One region of the Nocardioides sp. LHG3406-4 genome, then DNA from elsewhere that is predicted to be linked to it. Evidence: riboswitches for the same ligand, from Rfam matches in the RefSeq annotation. Region 1 holds a riboswitch; the other holds the start of a gene.
The links. A riboswitch is a leader RNA that binds a small molecule or an ion and turns the genes downstream of it on or off. The one in region 1 is predicted to bind cyclic di-AMP.
Positions count from the first base shown of each region.

Region 2: another riboswitch for cyclic di-AMP. It lies ahead of ACP7BP_RS08475 (NlpC/P60 family protein); the one in region 1 lies ahead of ACP7BP_RS06030 (C40 family peptidase).

Region 1 covers NZ_JAFCWV010000002.1:41,971-46,322, forward strand. The annotation lists gene ACP7BP_RS06015 (phosphatase PAP2 family protein) at 1-927, opposite strand, end outside; gene ACP7BP_RS06020 (SDR family NAD(P)-dependent oxidoreductase) at 1,050-1,808, shown strand; gene ACP7BP_RS06025 (thioesterase family protein) at 1,863-2,360, shown strand; cyclic di-AMP (ydaO/yuaA leader) riboswitch at 2,530-2,706, shown strand; gene ACP7BP_RS06030 (C40 family peptidase) at 2,709-3,239, shown strand; gene ACP7BP_RS06035 (DUF3048 domain-containing protein) at 3,336-4,352, shown strand, end outside.
Region 2 covers NZ_JAFCWV010000002.1:500,241-504,592, forward strand. The annotation lists gene ACP7BP_RS08465 (LTA synthase family protein) at 1-1,728, opposite strand, end outside; gene ACP7BP_RS08470 (hypothetical protein) at 1,857-2,063, shown strand; cyclic di-AMP (ydaO/yuaA leader) riboswitch at 2,222-2,373, shown strand; gene ACP7BP_RS08475 (NlpC/P60 family protein) at 2,402-3,394, shown strand; gene ACP7BP_RS08480 (hypothetical protein) at 3,441-4,352, shown strand, end outside.

The sequences.
Region 1 (4,352 bases):
CGAGGCGTTGCCGGTGCCGAGAGCCGCGATCCACACCGCGGCCGCGCCCAGTGCGGCCCCGGCGATCGCGTCGACGAAGAAGTGCCAGCCGAGGTAGACGGTGGACACCACCGTCAGGGCCAAGTAGACGTAGCTCGAGACGCGGACCCAGCGCGGCAGCCCGATCAGGTGCGCCATCAGGCACATCGTGACCATGATGGCGACGTGCAGCGAGGCGAAGGCGGCGATGGTCTGTACGGCGTCGGTCGAGAACGGGTCGGCGAGCACGTCGGCGCGGTCTGACCCCATCCACTCCTGCAGCGCCGTGACGTGGGTGTGCGGGAGGTCCGTGAAGTCCCCAGGTGCGGAGTAGATGGGGCCGAGGGTCGGCATCGCGAAGTACGTCGCCACGCCGAGCGCCCAGTCGACCGCTACCGCCGTGACGAACCACGAGCCGGCCGCCCGGTGACGGGTCCAGAGGAGTGCCACGGCCAGCGTCACCGGCACCAGCGGGATCCACGCGACGTACACGAAGGACAGAGCGTGCGCGGCCCAGCCGGTGCCGAGCACGTCGTGCAGCACGTCGGCCGGGTCGTGCCCCAGCCAGAGCGTGCGGTCGAGCGACGCGAGCTCGTTGTCCCACAGCCGGTCGTTGACGAACGGCACGTAGCTCTTGAGATTGCGGAAGGCGGCGTAGCAGGCGTACCACGTGATCACCCCAGCCAGGGCGAACACCAGCTGGTCACGGCTCCACCGCTCGCGCGCCACCTCCATGATCGGCCGACGGCGCGCCAGAGCGCGCGGCACGACGTCGAGTGCGAGCGCCGCGAGCACGATCAACGGCAGCCGGACGTACGTCGGCACCACCACGCCGTCGGGGTCGCGGATGGGGAGGTCCCACACACGCGAGACGAACACCATGGCCAGCACCATGGCTGCAGCCAGCACCCCTGCAAGGCGAAAATCCGGACGACCCACCGGAACACCCTACGGGGTCACCCGTCTAGGGTGAGACACGGTTCTACTGGCGCGTCGTTGCGCCGCTGTCGCACGATCGCGAAGGAGTCAGCATGGGTCGCTTCGACGGGCGCGTCGCAGTCGTCACCGGGGGCGCACGAGGCATCGGGTTCGGCTGTGCGCAGCGGTTCGCCGACGAGGGCGCCAAGGTCGCGGTCATCGACCTCGACGAGTCCGCAGCGGCCGCCGCGGCAGCGCGGCTGGGGGAGGGACATCTCGGCATCGGCTGCGACGTCAGTGTCGCCGTGAGCGTCGACGCCGCGATCGAGCGGGTCCTCGGCGACCTCGGCGGCATCCACATCCTCGTCAACAACGCCGGCATCACCCGCGACAACCTCCTCTTCAAGATGACCGAGGAGGACTGGGACCTGGTCATGGGCGTGCACCTCAAGGGCGCCTTCCTCATGACCAAGGCGGCCCAGAAGCACTTCGTCGCCCAGAAGTACGGCAAGATCGTCAACCTCTCCAGCGTCTCCGCGCTGGGCAACCGCGGCCAGGCCAACTACGCCGCCGCCAAGATGGGCGTGCAGGGCTTCACCCGCACCCTCGGCATCGAGCTCGGCCCCTACGGCATCAACGCCAACGCGATCGCCCCCGGCTTCATCGCCACCGAGATGACCGACGCGACGGCCGCCCGGCTGGGTGTCCCGGTCGACGAGTTCCGCGCCCGGAACGCCGAGCGCAACCCGGTCCGCCGGGTGGGCTTCCCCGAGGACATCGCGGCCACGGCTGCGTTCCTGTGCAGCGACGAGGCGTCGTACATCACCGGTCAGACGCTGTACGTCGACGGCGGGGCCAAGCTCGTCAGCTGACGACGGCGCGGTCCGATGCGGTCGGGTCGTCGAGCGACTCGTAGGGTCGTGCCCGTGACGACCTATCCCACCTATGACCAGCTCTTCGACCTGCCTGCCTACGTCGAGCAGCCCGTGCCGATGCCGTTCGAGGACATGAACGGCCACCTGAACGTCCGGCACTACATCGGCATCGCGAGCGAGGGTCTCGACGAGTCGCTGGTCCCGCTCGGCATCCCGCAGAACTGGCCGATCAGCGCAGGGCACGCGTGCTTCTCGGCGGAGCACCACTGCACCTACCTGACCGAGCTGCGCACGGGCGACTTGATGTCGGCCCGGGTCCGGCTGCTCGGGCGTTCCGAGCGTGCCGCCCACGCGTTGGTCTACCTCCTCGACGAGACCCACCACCGGCTCAGCTACGTGATGGAGGAGATCTTCCTGCACATCGACATGAGCACCCGGCGCACCGCGCCGTGGCCCGAAGACGTGGCTGCCAACCTCGACAAGCGGATCGCCGAGGACGCCGAGCTGCCGTTCGCCGCGGCAACCTCCGGCTGCCTGGCCCTGCGTTGATCGAAGACTGATCGAGGGCTGGCCGACCACTCTCGGGCCTCGCGCCCCCGACGAGATCCTCGTCACGATCACGCCCGAAACGCGCTCCTCGCTTGGACTTTGACCCTTCGACGTGCCTAGCGTGCACGGCTGCACCATCGTCCGCGGGAACGCCGAGTCCTGCCCCTCCGCGCGACGACCCCCGAGACCATGACGGGGCAGGAGTGGGGGACCCACAGGTTCCACGCCGGTTCGCAGCGCGATCGCGGACGGCTCGGGGTGAAGTCACCAGGCGGCACGCAGCGTGACGGAGCACTTTCCAGCTCCAACCCGACAGCTCACCTCACAGGCGTGGGAAAGGAAACAACCATGCCTGCGACCTCTCGCATGCTGCGCTTCGGCGCGCTCATGATGCTGTGCCTGGGCCTCGTGCTCGGTACCCCGACCGCTGTCAGTGCCCAGTCCGGACATGGCGGGTCCACGGAGAAGCTCTCCCAGAAGGTCAAGCTCAAGCGGGCCACGAAGGTGCGGGTCCACCGCGCTGAGCACATCGCGCTCGCCCAGCGCGGCGACGCGTACAGCTACGGCTCGGCCGGCCCGGGGGCTTTCGACTGCTCCGGCCTGATCTACTACTCCTTCCGTAAGGCCGGCTTCTCCGCGATGCCGCGTACGTCGTCGGCGCAGGCCGGTCACGTCCGTCGCATCCCCAAGTCGCAGCTCCACCGCGGCGACCTGATGTTCTTCACCGGCGGTGGCGGCGTCTACCACGTGGGCATCTTCGTGGGCCGCCTCAAGAGCGGCGCCGTGCAGATGCTGCACTCCTCGACGCCGGGCCGCCCGGTGCAGATCGACGTACCGTGGACGAGCAGCTGGTTCGCAGGCACGATGCGGCGCGCCTGAGCGGGTTGACGCCCTGACACCGGGCGCGCCTTCCCGCACACAGGGCGGGCGCGCCCGCACACTTGTCGGTAGTCGGCACCACAGCTAGGAGTCCCCGTGCATCGCCCCCTGCGCACCAAGACCGCGTCCCGCCTCGGCGTCGTGGTCGCCACGCTCTTCGCCATGTCCATGCTCCTCGCCGGGTGTGGCGACAAGGGGGGCACCGCCGACCCGGGGGACACGAGCAGCTCGGGCGCACCCGCCGGCAGCAACGCCGAGGAGCCGCCCCCGCCGGAGACCTGGCCGCTCACCGGCACCCCGGTCGCCGGGGACGGCACCGCCGACCTCAAGCACCCGGTCATGGTCACGAAGATGGACAACACCGCCGGCAGCGCCCCCCAGCTCGGGTTGAGCAAGGCCGACCTCGTGGTCGAGGAGCTCGTCGAGGGGGGAGCCACCCGGCTCGCGGCGTTCTACTACTCCCAGCTGCCCGAGGTCGTCGGTCCCGTGCGCTCAATGCGGGCCAGTGACATCGGCATCGTCTCGCCGGTGGACGCCGACATCATCACCTCCGGCGCGGCCGGGGTCACGATCGGTCGCATCCAGCAGGCGGGCATCCGGTTCTTCCAGGAGGGCGCCAAGGGATTCTTCCGCGAGGGCAGCCGCTACGCGCCGTACAACCTGATGGCGCGGCCCCGGGAGGTCGTCTCGGTGATCAAGCAGAAGCCCGCCCGCCCCGACGACTACCTGAGGTTCGGCGACGCCGCGGACCTGCCCAAGGGTCAGAAGGCGAGCCGGCTCTCGGCGTTCTTCGGCGGCATGCACACCACCAACTGGGCCTACGCCAACGGTGGCTACGTCAACCAGAACTCCTACGCCGCCCAGGGGGACGAGTTCCCCGCCGACACCGTCCTCGTGCTGCGCGTGCAGGTGGGCGACGCCGGATACCGCGACCCGGCGGGCAACTTCGTGCCGGAGACGAAGTTCGAGGGCTCCGGCGACGCGCTGCTCTTCCACGGCGGCCGCGTCGTCAAGGGCACGTGGAAGAAGGACGGGGTCCGCGGCTCGCTGCGCCTGGACACGAAGAAGGGCGGCGACCTCGCCGTGCCGGCCGGACGCACCTGGCTCGAGCTG
Region 2 (4,352 bases), 460 kb from region 1:
CGCAGGGACCTCGGCGCGCACCGCCTCGAGCAGGGCGTAGTATGGCGGGATCCGCGCGCCCGCCATCTCGAAGAGCATGGGCAGGAACATCGTCGGGCTGGTTAACGGCTCCGCTGCCGGCACCGTGCCCTGGTTGGACCAGATGAAGTACGGCGTGCGGTACATCCCGATCCCCGGGTTCTTCTCGACGATCTCGTCGCCGTAGATGCCCGGCTGGTGGTCTCCGTAGAACACTACGTACGTCGGCTCGTCGGTCTCTTCGAGAGCAGCCAGCATCCGGTCGAGCGACTCATCGGTGTACGTCAGGCCGCGGGCGTACTGGCCGGCCGAGTCCGCCTGCTCATCGGACACGCCGTCCACGGGGAGCGGATGAGCGTAGGACCCGGCCACCGGCACGTGGTTCTGCATCGTCACGAGGTTGATGAAGGCAGGCTGGTCGATGGTGCGGATCTGGTGGAGCACCTCGTCGAAGGCGCTCTCGTCGGAGATGAAGTCCCCGTTCTCGATCTTGGCGTCGGACTGCATCGTCGTGTCGTGGATGAACTCGTCGAAGCCCAAGTTCTCGTAGACCTTCTTCCGCTGGTACATCCCGGTGAAGTACGGGTGGATCGCGATGGCACGGTGGCCCGTGCCCTTGAAGAGGCCCACCGCCGAGGGAAAGCCGTCCTGATCGGCGACGAACTGCTGGTACGGCGTGTTCGTCTGCGGTGAGAGGAGGGCGAGCGACTGCCCGGTCAACGCCTCGAACTCCATGTTCGCCGTACCCCCGCCGTACAACTGGGCGAGCATCGTGCCCGAAGACGTGCCCGACATCGTCGCTCGGGTGCGCGGGATCGGGTCCTCATCGAGCTCGAGGCCCTTCAGCTGGGTCGGGTCACTGAACGCCTCGCTGAGGATGACGACCACATTGGCGTCGTCCAGGCGGGCGGCGTCGCGGCCGCGGTTGGTCTCGGCGGCCGCGGCTCTCCACCGAGCAGTGAGGGCACGCATCGTCGCCTCGCTGTAGCCCTCGGGAGCCTTCATCGCCACGGACGGCATGTTGTAGAGGAACCCTCCGACGAAGCCGTTGGCCCGGTAGTTGAGGCGTTGGTACCAGAACTTCCAGGCGACGTCCTTGCTCTCGTAGACGCCGCGCCACGCGTTCCCGGGCTCGTTGAACCGGGTGGCCTGGACGAGGGCGACCACGCACGCGAGCGCAACAACGGCGCGTACGACGAGCAGCGCCGTCCAGCGTCGGGGGGCGGTGCTCCTGCGCACGCGTGGGAAGGCGGGCTCGAGCCGGTGTCCGATCCAGATGAACGCGACCAGGACGGCTAGGACCAGCAGGACCGCGAGCAACCAGGTGGTGGGTGAGGCCATGGCAAGCACGAAGCGCGGCGTCGACAGGAAGTCGAGGTCGCTGGGGTAGAGCGGCTCCGAACGGACCCGCAGCTTGGCGACATTGGCGCCGGCGACGACGAGCGTGAGAGACAGCATGACTCCGAGGGAGAGCCAGAGCCGGCCAGTGATCGCCATGAGGAGATAGATCACGATGGTGAGTGCCGCGATCTCGAGGTAGAAGCCGCTGCCGCGGGTGAACGGGCTGTACCAGTGGTCGTTCCAGCCCGCGGCGCCCCACGTCGTGCTCCACTCGAGGAGCAGCGCGCACACGCCGGCGAAGAGCACCGCGTAGATCACCGAGATCAGCAGCACCCGAAGCTGTCGCAAGCGCGATATCTGGTCGTTCATGGCGCCTCGATGCTAAGTGGCCCAGACCGGTCGTGTGAGCGGTTTGGGGCAAGACGCACGGGTGGCGACACGCCGACCTCGGGTCGGTGCGGGGCGGAATGTCGGTGCCCCCTGGTTCAGTCCAGGACATGACGACACGGATCGACTGTGACACCTGCCTGGTGCGGGGGCTTGCCTGCCACGACTGCGTGGTCACGGTGCTCCTGGGCCCGCCTCCCGAGCTCACCTTCGACGACGACGAGCGCGCAGCACTGGACGTCCTGGCGGCGGGCGGGCTGGTGCCACCACTGCGCCTGGTCCGGCCGGTGGCCGGCCCCGAGGCGGAGTCCGCGTGACTGGTGTGACGCATGTGAGTGGTGTGACGAGAAGTCCGCGATTCGGTCGATTGGGCCGCGACATCCTGTTGAAAGTTTGGCCAACCCCTCCGGTCGCGGTTAGTCTCGGTCGCTCAGGCTCCCGTGACAGTGGATCATCAGGATCCGCGCGGGGGCCGCGCCGAGTCCTTTGGGCCGTGGGCGACCACGACCCGGAACCGGGGAACCAAATCCCTCTGGGGTGAATCGCCGTCAAGGCGGCCGCGCACGCGGCCGAGGAGACGGTGTAGGGCAAGTCGTGCCCGAACCCGTCAGCTCACCCGGTAGGCGTACGACACCACAAGGGAGACCGCCCGCTCGTGATCCACGACCGGCTGCGAATCAGCACCGCCCTCGTCGGGCTGACCGCGATAGCCGTCACCGGCTTCGTCGCGGCCACCCCCGCGCAGGCCGAGCCCGAGATCAAGGACGTGCAAGCGCGCGTCGACCGCCTCTACCACCAGGCCGAGCAGGCGCAGGAGCGCTTCCACGACGCCAAGCTGCAGCTCGACGACCTCACCCAGGATCTCGGCACCCTTGAGTCCGACGAACGTCGCCAGGACGCCCGCCTCGACGTCGTCCGCGACCAGGTGCGCGACTCGATCCTGCGTCAGTACCAGGGCGAGAGCATCTCCACGGTGGGCCAGGTCGTCGTCTCCGACGACCCCAGCGCCTTCCTGGGACAGCTCTCGACGATGTCGGCCTTCAACGACCTCCAGTCGGACCTCTTCTCCTCCTACTCCACCGAGCTCGATGCCCTCGACCTTCGTCACGAGGCCACCACCGAGCGGTCGACGGAGATCAAGGAGGTCACCGCTCAGCTGGCCGACGAGAAGGCGGAGGTCGACGAGAAGCTGGCCGAGGCCAAGGAGCTGCTCTCCGACCTCAAGGACGACGAGCGCCAGCGCCTGATGTCCCTCTCTCGTGGCGACACCACGCGCCTGCCCTCGGACGTGCCTGCCTCGGGCCGCGCCTCGGCGGCCGTCGCCTACGCCATGGCCCAGGTCGGCGACTCCTACGTCTACGGCGCCGCCGGCCCGAGCGCCTTCGACTGCTCCGGCCTCACGATGATGGCCTGGGCGCAGGCCGGCGTCGGCCTCCCGCACTCCTCCAGCGCCCAGTACGGCTCCGGTCCGCACGTCGCGGCCAGCGACCTGCAGCCCGGCGACCTGGTGTTCTACTACAGCCCGATCAGCCATGTCGGCATGTACATCGGCAACGGCCTGATCGTGCACGCCGCCAACCCGGGCACGGGCGTGGCGGTCGCAGGCCTCTACTCCATGCCGTACGTCGGAGCCGTGCGCCCCGGTTGATGGGGCCCCGCAGATGACCTCGAGGACCGGTCACCCACGCTGGTGGGTGGCCGGTCTTTCGTTGGTCGTGGTGTCGGCCCTGGTCGTCGGGGGCACGCTGCTGCTCCGCGACGACACCTACCGCGTGCCGATCCAGCGCGGTGGTGCCGCAGCGGGGGAGCGACCGAGTGCGCGGCCCGCGCTCGCCAGCTCGGCCCTGCACGCGCTCGAGCACGCCGTGCAGTCAGGTGACGCCACGGCCGTGGCGTCGCTCGCGCCCGACGTCGCGGCGCGGGCGTTGCTGGCAGCCGTGGTGGCGAACAGCCGCGACCTCCACGTCGAGGACTTCTCGATGCGCTACGTCGACGAGATCGGCGCGACGGAGCCCGACGGGTCGTGGCGGGCCGCCGTCGACCTCACCTGGGCCTTCGCCGGCTTCGACCGCAGCCCAGCAGCTGCGGAGGTCGTGGTCGGCTTCGTGCCCATCGGCGACGGCGTGGGCATCGCCTCTCTCGGAGACGCCTCGAGCACGTCCAGCGAGCGCCGCTCGCCGGTCTGGCTGGGCCAGCGCGTACACGTCGTACGGGCCGAAGGCATCCTGGTGCTCGCCGCGGAGTCACGCCGGGTCGCCCGCACGTACGCCGACCGGCTGCGCGCGGCCTACCCCGTGGTCCGGGCGGTCCTGCCCAGGTGGCGGCCGTCCGTGGTGGTCGAGGTGCCGCCGTCGGCGGCCGCTCTTGACGCGGCCCTCGGATCGCCCCGAGGAAGCTACGAGGCGGTCGCTGCTGTGACCACCACGGTCGACGGCTCCCAGGACGACCAGGCGCCGGTGCACGTGCTCGTGAACCCCGATGTCTCGGGGCGGCTGCGCAGCCAGGGCGCGCAGATCGTGATGACCCACGAGGTGGTCCACGTCGCGACCGGCGCAGCACTCAGCCCGATGCCGTTGTGGCTGCTCGAGGGTTTCGCCGACTACGTC